Regions from separate parts of the uncultured Succiniclasticum sp. genome, predicted to be linked through region 2. Evidence: riboswitches for the same ligand, from Rfam matches in the RefSeq annotation. Region 2 holds a riboswitch; the other holds the start of a gene.
What was found. Region 2 has a riboswitch for glycine ahead of QZV31_RS10670 (sodium:alanine symporter family protein). Riboswitches for the same ligand answer to the same signal wherever they lie in the genome.
Positions count from the first base shown of each region.

Region 1: it holds a riboswitch for glycine, as region 2 does, so the genes downstream of both, QZV31_RS10150 (sodium:alanine symporter family protein) here and QZV31_RS10670 (sodium:alanine symporter family protein) in region 2, are expected to answer to the same signal.

Region 1 covers NZ_CADBFF010000021.1:37,607-44,663, reverse strand. Annotated here, with positions in the region: gene nrdG (anaerobic ribonucleoside-triphosphate reductase activating protein) at 1-225, shown strand, start outside; gene QZV31_RS10165 (DHHA1 domain-containing protein) at 338-1,534, shown strand; gene QZV31_RS10160 (DedA family protein) at 1,625-2,275, opposite strand; gene QZV31_RS10155 (methionyl aminopeptidase) at 2,533-3,393, shown strand; glycine riboswitch at 3,584-3,675, shown strand; gene QZV31_RS10150 (sodium:alanine symporter family protein) at 3,902-5,464, shown strand; gene pcrA (DNA helicase PcrA) at 5,736-7,057, shown strand, end outside.
Region 2 covers NZ_CADBFF010000023.1:22,661-31,696, reverse strand. Annotated here, with positions in the region: gene QZV31_RS10670 (sodium:alanine symporter family protein) at 77-1,489, opposite strand; glycine riboswitch at 1,580-1,703, opposite strand; glycine riboswitch at 1,704-1,781, opposite strand; gene QZV31_RS10665 (EamA family transporter) at 1,923-2,798, opposite strand; gene QZV31_RS10660 (alpha-glucosidase) at 2,861-4,606, opposite strand; gene QZV31_RS10655 (flavodoxin family protein) at 4,630-5,172, opposite strand; gene QZV31_RS10650 (cyclophilin-like fold protein) at 5,273-5,833, opposite strand; gene QZV31_RS10645 (DUF362 domain-containing protein) at 5,949-6,890, opposite strand; gene QZV31_RS10640 (DUF362 domain-containing protein) at 7,089-8,117, opposite strand; gene QZV31_RS10635 (carboxymuconolactone decarboxylase family protein) at 8,206-8,997, opposite strand.

The DNA.
Region 1 (7,057 bases), on a different contig from region 2:
GATATTCTGGCCGGCAAGTTAGGCCCTTGGGAAACCACGAAACAGTTGCTGGATCTGATAGATATTCTGGTGGACGGCGAATTCCATCTGGAAGAAAAAGATCTGAAACTGCGCTTCCGGGGCAGCAGCAACCAGCGCGTCATTGATGTAAAGAAATCGCTGGCTTCTGATGAAGTGGTGCTGTGGGATGACAACGACGGACTTTTTGAGCCGGACGTGAAGTGAGTTTTGCCTGAAATAGTTTTCTGTGTTATAATAATTTCACGACAGGGCAGTCGGTACAGTGTATCGGCTGCCTTTTTGCACAAAAAAGTTAAATCAGAAAGACGTGAGCTACATGACTGAAAAATTATTTGAACGGGATTCAAACTTAAAAACCTGTGAGGCAACGGTGCTGGAATGCGAGCAGGCACCCCAGGGATTTGCCGTTGTGCTGGATCGGACGGTGCTGTTCCCGGAAGGGGGCGGGCAACTCAGTGATACGGGGACGATTAACGGTGCCGCGGTAAAACATGTGCGGGAAACGAAAGGAAAGATTATCCACGAGTGCGCGGCGGATTTTCCCGTGGGCAGCAAAGTCACGATGCAGGTGAACTGGACCGACCGGCTGGACCACATGCAGCAGCATTGCGGGGAACACATCCTTTCCTATGCGTTCTTTAAACTGTTTGGTGCGAACAATGTGGGCTTCCACATGAACGAGCGCTTTGTGACCATTGATCTGGACAAAGAAGTCACGCTGGAGGAAGCCTTTCAGGCAGAAGATATGGCTAACCAGCATATCTGGGAAGACCGTCCGGTTACGGTTTCTTATCTGCCTCATACCGAAGTGAACAAACTTCCCATGCGGAAGAAAAATGAGAAACTGACCGGCATCTTGCGGGTGGTGGCGGTGCAGGACGGAGATGTCTGCACCTGCTGCGGGACGCACCCGACGTCAACCGGTGTGGTAGGGCTGGTAAAAATTACGAAAATTGAAAAGCACAAGGGTGGTACCCGGGTAGAATTTCTCTGCGGTCGCTGGGCTTTGGAAGATGCCAGGAAGAAGATGCGGTACATCCAGGAAGCCGGGAACATGCTGAGCACGAAAGAAGAAAACGTCTGTGAAGGAATTGAACGGCTGGAAGATGAGATTGCGGAACTGAAGGAAAAGCTGCGGGCTGCCGTAAAGCAGATTCAGGAAACGGAAGTCGTAAAAATTCTGGAAGGAGCACCGGTCAATTCCGCCGGCTGCAAAATCGCGGCGGCAGTCAAGGACGAGTATGAGCCGAAAGACGCCAAAACCTTGTTCGGGAAGCTGACGGATGTTCCCAATGTGGTTGCAGTTGTGATTTATCACAGCGGGGAGCGGGTCAATTATATGTTTGGCCTGGGTGCAGGCGCGGACGGTGACTGCAAGACCATTATTGCCAAAGCTAATGAACTATTCGGCGGAAGAGGCGGCGGCAAAAAAGAATCTGCACAGGGCGGGGCGCCTTATGCGGATGACTGGAAAGAAAAAGCAGAACAACTGATTGCGTTTTTGAAAAAGTAAACACAAAAAAATAAGCCTGGCCGATCGTACCTGCACAACGCGTTTAGGCCGCGATGTAAAAGAACTGTCGGTCAGGCTTTTATATGTTGTTTATTCTTTTCCCGTTTTCGCTTTGATAAATTCGTACACGATGGGAAGCACGGAAACAATGATGATGCCTAACGCTACATGGGAGAAATTTTCTTTCACAAAAGGAATATTGCCGAAGAAATAACCGGCTCCGGTGAACAGACCTACCCAGGTCAGGCCTCCGATTACATTATAGTGGAGGAACGTGCTGTAATGCATGGTGCCGATACCGGCCACAAAGGGGGCGAAGGTACGGACGATGGGCACGAAGCGGCAGAGGAAAATAGCTTTGGGGCCGTGCTTCTCATAAAACTTCTGTGCCTTTTCCACATGGTCCGGTTTAATCAGGCGGTTGTGGCTTTCCAGCAGTTTCTGGCCGAACTTTTCCCCAATCCAGTAGTTACTGGTATCACCTAAAATCGCGGCTGTCAGGCATATGGCAAACAGGGTTCCGAAATGCAGGCTGTTGGCAGTAGCGGACAGGGCGCCGCAGGCGAACAGCAGGGAGTCTCCCGGCAGGAAAGGCGTGACGACCAATCCGGTCTCGCAGAAGATGATCATGAACAGGATGAAATAAATCAGGGAACCGTACGAAGCCATCACCACGGGAATGTATTTGTCAAAATGCATGATGTATTCGCTGAAATAAAAGGGAATTTGGCTGATGTCCATAAAAAGAAAAACCTCCGGTATTCATAATTATAAGGGATGCAAAATAATGTATCCGTCTGGAAATTTGACAAATGCGTGGGCCTCCGGCCCGCATTTTTAATTTATTTTTTGTACAACGCCAATGTATTGTATCATATTTTTGAAAAGAATGATATAATTATTTATTATTTATAATAGTGTGCTCTGTTAAATTTTGGGTTTTGCTGGTTTTCTAAAAATGACTGAAGAAAACAAACGTTAAAATTTTGGAGGTAGCAATGAGTGAAACAGTATGCTGGTGCGGCAGCGGCAAACCGTATGAAGATTGCCACAAAGAAATAGAAGACGAGATCCGGCTGCATCAGCTGGCAGGGGAGGAAGTACCCACACGCCAGATGATCAAAACGCCGGAACAGATTGCCGGGATCCGGGAAGCTTGCAAATTGAATACCGCCGTGCTGGATGAAGTGGCAAAATATATCAGAAAAGGAATAACGACGGAGGAGATTGACCGGATCGTGTATGATTTTACGGTGGCTCACGGGGGCATTCCGGCGCCGTTGAATTTTTGCGGCTTTCCTAAAAGCGTCTGCACGTCCATTAACGACGTGGTGTGTCACGGTATTCCTTCGGAAAAGGTGGTGCTGCGTTCCGGAGATATCGTGAATATTGATGCATCAACGATTTTGAACAATTATTACGGAGATGCTTCCCGTATGTTTGAAATCGGCCGTGTGGATAAAAGAGCTAAAGATCTGGTGGCCATAACCAAAGAATGCCTGAAACGGGGTCTGGCAGCGGTAAAGCCCTGGGGACACCTGGGGGATATCGGCGCGGCCGTTTCCCAGCTGGCCCATAAGCATGGGTACAGTGTGGTGGAAGAATTCGGCGGTCACGGGGTTGGCGTGGAATTCCATGAGGATCCGTTTGTGGCCCATGTGGGCAAAAAAGGAACCGGTATGCTGCTGGTCCCCGGTATGATTTTTACCATCGAGCCAATGATCAATACCGGAAGAAAAAATGTTTTCATTGATGAAGCGGATGACTGGACGGTGTACACGGAAGACGGCGGCCTTTCCGCCCAGTGGGAATACACGGTACTGGTGACGGAGACCGGCGCGGAAGTGTTATCCTGGTAATGTATACTTGTATACATGAAGAAAACCTATTGATTTTTTTGAGACAATTGTTTAAAATTGTCTCATATTAAGAAATATTAGAATAAAATAACGGGTGCATGATGTATGCGGAAAAATGACCGGGCGGCGCCGTCCGGTATGCCGAAGGAGTAACACTATCAGGCGTTCTGGTGAACACGAAACCGCATGCGGACACAACTCTGGAGATACCCATTCAGTTGGGAGCCGAAGGTGCAAGGGTGAAAATCCCAATCTCTCAGGCAAAAGGACAGGGTCGGTTAAGGTGGTAACTCCATCTTGTTGAAGCAAAAGCTTGATAGCATTGCCGGCCCTGGGAATTTCCCGGAGGCCGGTTATTTTATGAAGGGTCCAGATTACAAATGAGGGGTGTCCGGGATGAAAGGCTTTCATGAACGGGATGACGGCGGATAACAAAGGATATCTGCCCGTAAGGGTGTGCTGCGTAAAACGCTGTCGCAAAAAATGAAGGGAAAGGATTTGATCAATTATGGATTGGAAAGCGATTAATGACATTGTTGGAGCGATAGACAGCTTCGTGTGGGGTCCTGCCATGCTGGTCCTGTTGGTAGGTACCGGTATTTATCTGACCTTTAAATTAAATTTCCGCACCTGGCGGAACCTGCCCTATTCGATTAAGAGCGTAATCGGTAAAGACGCCCGTCAGAAAAAAGCCGGCGGTGAAGGCGACGTTTCTTCGTTTAACGCGTTGATGACGGCTCTTTCGGCGACCATCGGTACCGGTAACATCGTCGGCGTGGCCACGGCCATGTTTGCAGGCGGTCCCGGGGCACTGGTGTGGATGTGGCTCTCTGCAGCATTCGGCATCACTACAAAGTACGCGGAATGTATGCTGGCCAGCAAATACCGCGAAGTGAACGAAAAGGGCGAAATGAAGGGCGGCCCTATGTTCACCATGAAGAACGCTTTTAAAAACAAACAGCTGGGTGCGATTTTAGGTTTCCTGTTTGCGCTGTTTACGGTACTGGCTTCTTTCGGCATCGGTAACATGACGCAGGCTAATTCCATTTCCACGGCGTTGGAAAAGACGTTTGCGGTTCCGGTGGCAGCGACCGGTGCAGCCTTGGTGATCCTGTGCATGATTATTATCCTTGGCGGTATCCAGTCCATTTCCAAGGTCGCTGCAATTGTGGTTCCTGTAATGGCCGTATTCTATGTGGTATGCGGTCTGGCCGGTATTCTGGCCAATGCGAGTGAAATCCCCCACGGTCTGTATCTGATCTTCACCATGGCGTTTAATCCGCAGGCGGTTGGTGGCGGCGTACTGGGCGCAATTACCGTAAGCGTAATGAATGCAATGCGGTACGGCGTAGCCCGCGGTTGCTTCTCCAACGAAGCCGGTTTAGGTTCTGCGGCTATCGTAGCGGCTTCTGCCCATACGGACGACCCGGTTCGTCAGGGGTACATCAACTCCACCGGTACGTTCTTTGATACCATCGTCATCTGCTCCATCACCGGTCTGGTCATTGCATCTTCCGGCATGCTGGGTACTGTGGATGAAAAAGGCGTAGCTCTTTCCGGTCTGACCCTGACTATCGCGGCCTTTGAAAAATTTGTAGGTCCGGTAGGCAGATACATCGTATCCATCGGTATCGTCCTGTTTGCCTATTCCACCATTTTAGGCTGGGAGTATCAGGGCGAAAAGTGCTTTGAGTACCTGTTCGGCAGCGCAAAATTCAATGTAGTGTACCGTGTGATCTTCTGTCTCATCACCTACATCGGCGCTACCCAGGCACTGGAACTGGTTTGGAACCTGGCGGATATTTTCAACGCGCTGATGGCGATTCCGAACCTGATTTCCCTGCTGGTACTGGCAGATATAATCAAAGAGGAAACGGAACGGTATCAACCGATTCTGGAAGCTGAAAAAGCCGGCGTCGGCGTACAGCATGCTACGAAAGGCGAAGTAGAGGAACTGCGTGATATGACGCTTGCCATGGAAGAGAAGATTGAAAAGACACAGAAGAGAGTAGATAATCTGGAAAAGAAGATGAACAAAGTAGAAGCGACCGTTAATAAGATGAGGAAATAATTTTTCTAAAATTCCTTTGCATAAATGATAAAGAATGCCGGGAAGATTGAAACGGAAATATTCCCCGTTAAGAGAACAATAAAATAAAGTTTTGAGGCGCTGGCGACTGGTGTTGTCAGCGCCGTTTTGTTGGTTTCTTGCCCAAAAGAAACGTAATAAATCGACGGTTTCGTATTCTGTTTACGGTAAGTTTGTGGTAAAATAATGAAGCGGTTCACTGTAAAAAGAAATCATTTTACAAACGTTTGATTTTTACATAGATTTTGGAGGACTGATGGATACTCTTGCAAACCTGAATCCGCAGCAACAGGCTGCGGTGGAACATATTAACGGGCCTATGCTGATTCTGGCAGGGGCCGGCAGCGGAAAAACCAAAGTGCTGACCTGCCGCATTGCTCACCTGCTGGAACTGGGTGTGTCGCCCTATAAAATCCTGGCGATCACCTTTACCAACAAAGCGGCCAAAGAGATGCGTGACCGGGTAGACGCCATGGTAGGCCCGGCGGCGAAAGATGTCTGGCTGTACACCTTCCACGCTTTCTGCGCCCGGTTTCTGCGCCGGGAGATAGAAGTGCTGGGAACCCACAAAAGTAATTTCGCTATTTATGACGCGGCGGATCAGAAGAACTTATTGAAATCCATTCTGAAGGATATGAATCTGGATGAAAAACGGTTTCCGCCGGCAGCGTTGCAGAATGCGATTTCCAATGCCAAGAACCAGATGCAGAATGCATCGGCTTTTGCCAAACTGGCAGGCGACTTTTTTGAACAGAAGGCAGCAGAGGTTTACGAATTATACGAAAAACGGCTGCTGGCCAACAATGCCATGGACTTTGACGATCTTCTGATGCTGACGGTAAAAATTCTGGCGGAATGTCCTGAGGTGCGGGAAAAATATCAGCAGCGTTTCAGTTACATTATGATCGACGAGTATCAGGATACCAACCGGACCCAGTACCTGCTGACCCGCTATCTGGCGGGGGATGAGGGCAACCTGTGCGTAGTGGGCGATGCGGACCAGAGTATCTACGGCTGGCGCGGCGCAGATATCCGTAACATTTTGGATTTTGAAAAGGATTACCCCAAAGCGAAACTGCTGAAGCTGGAACAGAATTACCGTTCCACTACGGTCATACTGGATGCGGCCAATGCGGTGATTGAAAACAATACGGGACGCAAGCCGAAAAAGTTGTGGACCAAAAACGAAGCGGGTGCAGCCATCACCTATTACAATGCCATGGACGAGCGGGACGAAGCCCGATTCGTGGTGGAGCAGGCCCAGATGCTGATTCGCAGCGGGAAATTTTCTTACGGGGATATGGCGGTCCTGTACCGCACCAACACCCAGTCCCGTGTGTTTGAAGAGATGCTGATCAAAAGCGGCATCAGTTACAGTATGGTAGGCGGGGTGAAATTTTACGACCGGAAAGAAATCCGGGACGTGATGGCCTACCTGAAATTGTTGTACAATCCCTATGACGCGCTGAGTCTGCAGCGGATCATCAATGTGCCCAAACGGGGCATCGGGCAGACTACGATTAATAAATTGCAGGATTATGCCAATGCCCGGGGGATATCATTGTTTGAAGTCAT
Region 2 (9,036 bases):
CAGGATTATTATATAAAGGCAGGAAAAAAGCCCGCATCTGGACCGTGCGGGCTTTTTATTTTTACCTATGACACTCTCATCTGCCTTCCAGTTTCTGTTCAATCACTTCTTCCGGTCCGTCCGGCAGAAGCCCGTTCACTTCGTCAACATCCCCTATTTCAACATGTTTGAAATACAGTTTCGTCTCTGCAGCCACCACACCGCTGAGCGCCAGCAGGGCAATCAGGTTCGGAATCGCCATGAGGCCGTTGACAATATCCGCCAGCACCCAGATTGCCTCTAACTTCAGGAAAGCGCCCACGGCTACCAGTACAATAAAAATGATGCGGTACGGAAGAATGGCCTTCACGCCGGCCAGATACACGATGCAGCGTTCCCCGTAATAATTCCAGCCCAAAATGGTGGTGAAGGCAAACAGCACCAGGCCCACCATCAGCACGATTTTCCCTGCTTCCGGATAGCCCTGCATGAAGGCCGCCTGGGTCAGCGCCGCCCCGTTCAGGTCGCCCTTCCACAGCCCGGATACCACCAAGGTGAGGCCGGTAAGGGTACAGATGATAATAGTATCGATGAACGTGCCGGTCATGGAAACCAGCCCCTGCTCCGCCGGCCATTTTGTCTTAGCCGCAGCAGCCACAATAGGCGCAGAGCCCAGGCCGGACTCGTTGGAAAATACGCCGCGGGCCACTCCGGAACGCATGGCCAGCATGACGCTCGCCCCGGCAAAGCCTCCGGCCGCCGCCGTCGGCGTAAACGCGCTGCGCAGCACTTCCATCACCGCGCCGGGCACTTTGTCAATGAACATGAGCAGAAAGCCGACCGTCGCGACAAAATAAATCACAGCCATTGCCGGAACGATTTTGCTGGCAACGGAGGCGATGGACTGCAGCCCGCCGATGGTTACCGCGGCAACCGCCAGCGTGAGAATCACGGCTGTATACATGGGATCGAGCCCGATAGAAAGTTTTGTAATATCCACAATGGAATTCACCTGGGCAAAGGTGCCGATGCCGAAATAGGCAACCAGCACGCCCGCTGCCGCGAAAAACACAGCCAGCGGTTTCCACTGCCTGCCCATGCCGTTTTCAATATAAAACATGGGGCCGCCGGCAATTTCGCCGTGTTCGTCTACGCCGCGGTATTTCACAGCCAGCAATCCTTCCGCATATTTGGTCGCCATGCCGAAAAACGCAGCCACCCACATCCAGAACAGCGCACCGGGTCCGCCGGCTTTCACAGCCGTAGCCACGCCGACAATGTTACCAGTGCCGATGGTAGCGGCAAGGGCCGTGCACAACGCCCGGAACGACGAGGTGTCCCCTTCGCCCTGGCTCTTTGCTTTAAAAATAAGCCCTAACGCTTTGGGCAGACGCGCAACCTGCAAAAATCCCAGACGCAGGCTCAGAAAAACACCGGTCCCCACCAGCAGCACAAGCAGCGGCGGTCCCCAGACAAAACCGTCAATTTCGTTCAACAACTCCAGATCCATAGTTTCTCCTCCAAGGGTACAAAAATAAAAAACTTACCTCCAACTGCTCCGGAGATAAGTTTGCAAATCAAAATAACAGGAAACATCCTGAAATCTTTCTCTGTCCTTTTGCCTGAGAGATAAGAAAGCCGCGTAAGCTTCCGTGCACCTTCGGCGCCCGTACCGGAAAAACGGCGAAGCCGCATCCGTACCGGGACTCTCCAGAGTCGTGTCCCCTTATGGTTCCGCTTTTTACAGCGCCTGAGAGTTTAGCTCCTTCGGCAGGCTTGCGCCGTTCTCCCACAAGATTCATCCACCTTTGTTCAGTTGTACGACAGCACTTATTATATACGTTTTTTCAGAAAATGCAAGTGGAAATAGAAAAGAATAGTAAATGCCCTCACCCTGAAACACATCAGAGTGAGGGCATTTTTAATTACAGGTTTTACAGTTTTCACGTATTCTTCTTCATGCTTAACATGAACACCGTAATCATAATGAGTGCCATCCCTGCGTAATCAACGGGAAGCAACACGGTTCCCAAAAAGAAAACGGTAAAGAGGATTGTGGCGAGGGGTTCAAAACAGCTGATAAGCGACGCTTTCGTCGGCCCGATAAGTTTCACCCCTGCCAGAAACAGGGTAAAGGGAATGATCGTTCCCCCCAGAATAATAAACGCTACCGCGCCCGCGGACGCAGGCGTCCAGGCGCTTACACCGGAATCAGTGAGACTACAGAACGGCAAGAGAAACAACGAAGAGATTAGTTGCCCCCAGCCCATAATCAGCATGGTCGGAAACTGTTTCAGGATGTTTTCCGGCGCAATCATATAAATGCAAAGCGCAATGGCGGACAGTTCTCCTGATACCAGCGCCACGGGTGAAATGACCAGATGGGACGGATCGCCATGGGTGCTGATGAGGAACACGCCGGTCAGGGCCAGCACGACGCCCAGCATTTCCCGCCCTTCCGGCATGCGCCTCCGGACAAAAGCCTGCCACAAAATAATAAATATCGGCGCCTGATACTGCAGGATGGTCGAGGTGGGCGCGTTGGAAACGCTGATCGTGTAATAATACATAAACTGCGCGCCCAAAAGCCCCAGGGTGAACCAAAGCATTTCTGTAATATTTTTGCGCCCGCTCCGCCATAAAGCTAAAAGCGGTTCTCCTTTTATACGCATGAACAGCAGGAATAATATCCCCGCTGCCACCTCCCGCACTGCAATCAGCCAGACCGGGTACGGATGATAATTTTCAAACAGAAACTGTCCGCACACCCCGCTGAGCCCCCACATCGCAGCGCTCAACATCACCATAAGAGTGCCCATTGTCATTGTCGTCCATTACGATTATAGATTTAGTTTGGCAGGCAAACTATCTTAACTACCCATTACCGCTTTTCACGGTAGATACGCGCTTCCAGCGGGCGAAGGCTTCCGTCATCCCCGCCCGGCTCGCTGCTTATGACCCGTGTCATGTTGTCTGCGAAGTTCCGGGGCAGCGCCGCTTCCCTGAGGGAAAAATTCGCTACTGTAACAAGCCGCCGGTTCCCCAGCGTACGGGCAAAGGAAAAAATCTGCTCGTTTTCCGGAAGCAGTTCCTCATAAGTGCCTGCCGTCAGTTCCCTGTGTGAACTGCGGAACTTGCCCAGTTTCCGGTACCAGGACAAAACGGAATCGGGGTCATTGGCTTCCGTCAATGCATTCACCGTAAGGTAATTACTGTGAATCGGCAGCCACGGCTTGCCCGTAGTGAATCCAGCATTCTCGCCGGTGTTCCACTGCATGGGAGTGCGGGCATTATCCCGGCTGAAAAAGTGTACAAACGCCAGGGCCTCTTCCGGAGTAAATCCTTCTTCCAGAGCTGTACGATGCTGGCCGTGGGAAGAAATGTCGTTGTAGTGGTCAATGGACGGCCAGGCCACATTGGTATAGCCAAGCTCCTGTCCTTCATAAATAAAGGGAGTGCCCCGTAACGTCAGCAGGACCGTTGCCATGACTTTTGCCGCCTTTTTCGGGTCCGCTCCTTTCGGGAAAAAGTGGTCCACACAGCGGGGCTGGTCATGATTTTCAAAAAAAACCGGGCACCAGCCGTTTGCCGCCGTCATTTTCTGGCTGGCAGTCAGGGCACTTTTCAGTTCCGTAAGTTTCCACTCGGTAGGACGGCACCAGAGTTCCCCGTTTTTGAGATGAAGGTTTACGTGGCTGAATTCAAACACCATGTCAAACACGCCCTGCGCGCCTACCCATTTGGGTAAATCTTCCGGCGCGACGCCGTTCGCTTCGCCTACGGTAAAAATATCCCGGCCTGCAAACACTTCCCGCTTGAACTCATGGAGAAAATCCAGAATGCCCGGCGTATTGGCCGTCATTGTATGAATCGCGGACAGACCGTCCTCCCCGTCCGGCGCGCCGTCCCGGAATTCCGGTTTCTTTATGTAGGTGATCGCGTCAATACGGAACCCGCCCACGCCTTTGTCCAGCCAGAAGCGGGCCGCGTCGTAAAGGGCTTTTCTCACTTCCGGGTTTTCCCAGTTAAGGTCCGGCTGCTGCGGTGCAAAAGTATGCAGATAATACTGCTGTCGTTCTTCACACCAGGTCCAGGCCGAGCCGCCGAAAATGCTGCGCCAGTTTGTAGGCGCGCTGCCATCCGGTTTGGTGTCCCGCCAGATATACCAGTCCGCCTTCGGATTCACGCGGTTTTTCCTGGATTCCTTAAACCAGCTGTGCTGGTCGGAACTGTGGTTAAAGACGAGGTCCATAACAATACGGATGTTGCGTTTTCCCGCTTCTTTTACAAGGGTATCGAAATCCTCCATGGTCCCGTAGGATGGGTCGATGCCCTTGTAGTCCGAAATGTCATACCCGTTGTCTACCATAGGCGACGGATACACCGGCGTGAGCCATATAGCGCCACAGGAAAGATCCCGGATGTGATCCAGGTTCCCCGTAATGCCGCGTAAATCACCGATTCCGTTTCCGAAAGTATCCGCAAAACTTTTCGGATAAATCTGGTACACCGTAGTCTTCTGCCACCATTTCAACGGGGCGCCGGACGCTTCTGCCCACGCGGTGGAAACCGCCAGGCAAAGCAGCAGGCCGGCCACTACGGACACTATTTTTTTTGCTGATAACATATGATGAACCCCTGGTGTTATTCTCACGCAATCCCTTTGCCCATTTCATAGGCTTCCGCCAACTTTGCGTTCCCTTTGATTTCGCCGGGAGCGCCTACGCCGCATGCGCAGACTTTGCCTGCAAAGCGCGCTTTTTCAAAGCAGGCGATCCAGCCTTTTAATCCGTGGACAGCGCCTTCATCCACATCCGGCTCATCTTCCGCCGCGGCGGTCAGAAGATACACGTCCCGGAATTTGTAATCTTTCGGGAACAAGGAATTGGCACGGTCGATCATGGTCTTCATCTGTCCGCTCATCTCGTAGTAGTAAATGGGCGTCGCCCAAACCACCACGTCCGCCTCCAGCATTTTGTCCGTAATGGCATTCGCATCGTCTTTGATTACGCAATGACCGGTCTGCTGGCAGGCAAGGCAACCTTTGCAAAACGCAATCGTTTTATTTTTCAGGGAGATCAGTTCCACTTCGTTGCCCGCCGCTTTCGCACCGTCCGCAAACGCTTCCGCCAGCTTTTCCGAGTTGCTGTTGCTTCTTATGCTTGTGCTGATAACCAATACTTTTTTAGCCATAGTGATTCCTCCGTTTGTTTTCATCTCTGTACTCTGATTCTATGCGTGATATGTTCTGATTATATTCGTTAAAGCCTTCTCTAAGTCAAGAGGTATGCCGTTACTGCCCGACTGCTTCTATTTTCACTTTTCCCTTTATGTTCCTAATCTGTTCCGTTCCGCTTACCGCTTTGCCCATCACATATAAGCCGGGGTAGCGTGACATATCGCCGTAATACAGGCACACGTTGTTCCAGGGCGAGAAATAGGCAATCGTCCCCACAGGACACGCCCCTTCCTGCACCTTGCTACAGTCCAGCTTTTTGGGAGGCTGGAAGATTTTTTCGTTGTTGCTGTAATTCTCCACAGCAACAGTTAACGGCAGCTGCGCATAGAATGACCGGGACACGGAAGTATCGTTCAGCGCAAATACAATTTCTTTACCGTTTGCAACCACTTTAATTTTCATGTTTGTAGCAGGCATAGCAGTTCCTTTTTCTCTATTCTCTTTCGTTTCCGCAGCTTCTTTTTTCACCGCCCCGGACGTTTCTTCCGTTTTTTGCGGTGCAGATGCGCTTCCATTGTTGTTCGCCGTTTTTGTGCCTGCAGACGCGCAGCCTGCAAACATCACGCCCATCAACAATATTGTGAGCAGCAACTGCCAGATTTTTCTGTGTTTCATTTTTTTACTTCCTTATTTTCCGTAGCCAATCTCCTTCAGCCATTTATCCACTTCGGACTTCACCGCTTTCGGATCGTCCTGGGACATACGGCCCGGCAAATCTTTGCAACGCCATTCATTCTACTTCAATCAGTTCGTATTGGGGGTTGCCCATCTTCTGTTTCTGCATGGCAGTGAGCTGATGCAGACCGTGACGGCTGGTGATGCGTTCCACCAGGTCCTTCTGGTCGCCTTCCGGTTTGGTGAAGACCATGTCGCAGCAGGCCTGATCAATGGCCAGAATATCTGTGGAAGCGCAGATGCCGATATCCGCAATGGTAGGTTCTTCCGCTGCCACGCCGGCGCAGTCGCAGTCCACCGACATACGGCGCATTACATTCAGGAACACGATGTGTTTGCCGAAATAATCACAGGTCGCCTTAGCGGAATCCGCCATGGTTTCCATAAACTGTTCTTTCATAGGCCATTCTTCAAAATTGGCCGGCATGTCGTCCACTACCAGATGCACTTCCCGTTTGCCGACCTGGCCCGAAGCGCAGCCGATGGCGATATTTTTCATGGAACCGCCAAAGCCGCCCATGGCATGTCCTTTAAAATGAGTCAGCACGATCAGGGAATCGTAGTTGGTGAGATGACCGCCCATATGCACTTCCTTCAACCGTAATCCATTGCGCACCGGCAGGGCCACATCTCCTTCTTCATCCAGAATATCCACCGGGCAGAAGGTCCAGCCATTTACTTTCAGCGTGTCCCGATGCTCTTCCGTGGTGTAGCGGTCACCCGGATACAACGTGTTCGTTTCCACGATAGCGCTGTCGGGAACCGTAGCCTGGAACGCCTGCACCATATCCCGGGGCAAGATGTTGGGACCATGCTTTTCGCCGGTGTGCAGCTTGATAGCTACTTTGCCGTAAATATTTTCATTCACTAAATTGTAAAGCTTAATTAAATGTTCCGCGTCAATCGAACGGGTAAAATAAACCTTTGCTTTCGTTCCGGGCGCTCCTGCGTCCACACGTTTGCTTCCTACAACCGGTGCCTGTTTGAATTCTGTCATGACGGTCTCCTTTCTTACGCCGGACGCTCCTGCGTCCCGCAACCTGCCTTCGTGGCGTGTTTAAAAAAGAATACAAACTTCTATAATATAGTTATAACCTATCTTCGCCAGAATGTACAATGCCTGTTTTGCAGCACTGCTATAACAAAAAAGCATAGCAATGTAAAGGGACATTCTGTGGTTTTTTACGAAATGTTTTTAATCCACGGAAACCATACGGTAATGACGTTTCCCTACATTTATCTTTTCTGCAAACTCCAGCACGTTGACGCTGTGGTGTTTTTCCCACGCAGCTCTTGTGGCATCATCCTTGGCCGCGCCGAATTCAAAATCCACACAGGCCTGGTCTAACGCGACCGGATCAGCGGAGGCAAGAATGCCGACGCTTTTACGGTCTTGCACGTTCACACATTTGTCTTCCGCTTTAAAGGCATCCAGCACATTGATAAACACCCAGCGCCCTTTCTTATAATCCATCGCCGCTTTGGCTGCGTCCGCGAAGCACCGGGCCGTGGTGTCGTCGTCGGCCCACTGATAGGTTTTGTCGTTTTTGCCCGCGCTGTGGATCAGCGCTTTTCCGGAAAGGGAACCGAGGGACAGGGAAATATTCTTGATATTACCGCCTAACTGAGCAATGTAATGGGTCTTAAAACGGTGCACCGCCACGAAGGTATCGTAGTTCTGAATATGGGATCCGGTACGGGTAAACTTAAGGTGATGCCCGTTCTGTACCGGCATGTCAATATCCCCGTCCGCATCCAGCACGTCTACCGGCCCGACTTTGGTAAAGCCGTGCTTTTCCGCCATGGCGTAATTTCCTTTCGTTGTATTGCGGGGCGCAGTGAAACCGTTGGTATCCACAAACGTGCCCTGCGTCTCCTTCATCAGTTCCGCCATCAGAATCGGATCCAGATACTGTTCCCCTTCGGCGCCAAAAGAGACCTTAACGGCGACCTTGCCTTTCTTTTCCTGTCCCAGCGCCTTGTACACTTTCATCAGGCCGCCGGCCGAAACGTCTTTGGTGAAATAGACAATGGGCGCGTTCTTATCTTCCGTCAGAAAGCGCAGCGGTTTATGGTTGACTTCCGGTTTGAAAGAGTTCACAACTGCGGCCGTGGCAGCCGGTTTCACATCTTTCGCTTCTGCGGTCTTCTTTTCGCCGCCGCAACCGGTTAAAGCCAGCGTAAATGTAATGGCAGTCAGTGCAATCGCAAGTTTTTTTAACATAGGACCCTCCATTATTACGAATGCCCGTAAAGCCGTGCCAAAGGCAAATCTCAGGCACAGTTCGACGAGCATTATTATTGATTCGCTATTATTTCAGTTTGCTGTATTCCGCATCCGTTACCGGTTCGCACCATTCGTTACTGGTTTCTTCGCCGGCCACTTCAATGGCCAGATGAGACATCCAGGAGTCTGCCGCGGCGCCGTGCCAGTGCTTCACATTGGCAGGAATGTTGACCACGGTTCCGGGCAGAAGTTTCACCGCCGGTTTGCCGTATTCCTGATACCAGCCCTGGCCGCCTACGCAAATCAGCATCTGGCCGCCGCCGGATTTGGCGTGATGGATATGCCAGTTGTTGCGGCAGCCCGGCTCGAAGGTCACGTTATACATGGCAACCTGCTGCGTGGAAACCGGGTACAGATAACTTTGTCCGATAAAATACTTTGCATATGCCGTGTTCGGTTCGCCAATGGGGAACATAATCTCCTGCTGGAACTTTTCTTTGTCTGTCACAGCCGCTGCCGCAGCCGCCGGTTCCGCATACACTTCTTTCGCCATGTTGAACGCGGCCCAGGCTTTCGGCCAACCGGTGTAGAATCCCAGCTGGGTAATGATTTCCGCCATCTCCGCTTTGGTAACCCCGTTATTCTTCGCCGACTGGATATGATACTTCAGCGAACTGTCAATAACACCGCTGCCTACCAGGCCGGAAATGGTAACGATACTGCGGTCGTGCAGGGAAAGCACGTCGTTCTTCGACCAGACTTCCCCAAATAAGATGTCATCATTGTAACGGGCAAAGTCCGGGGCAAAATCCCCCAGCCTGTCCCTGCCTGCTGTCTGTACAATTTTCTTCGCAACTCTCTGATTCGAATTTGTCATTGCTGCTGCCTCCACATAACTTAAACTCACTGACATAAG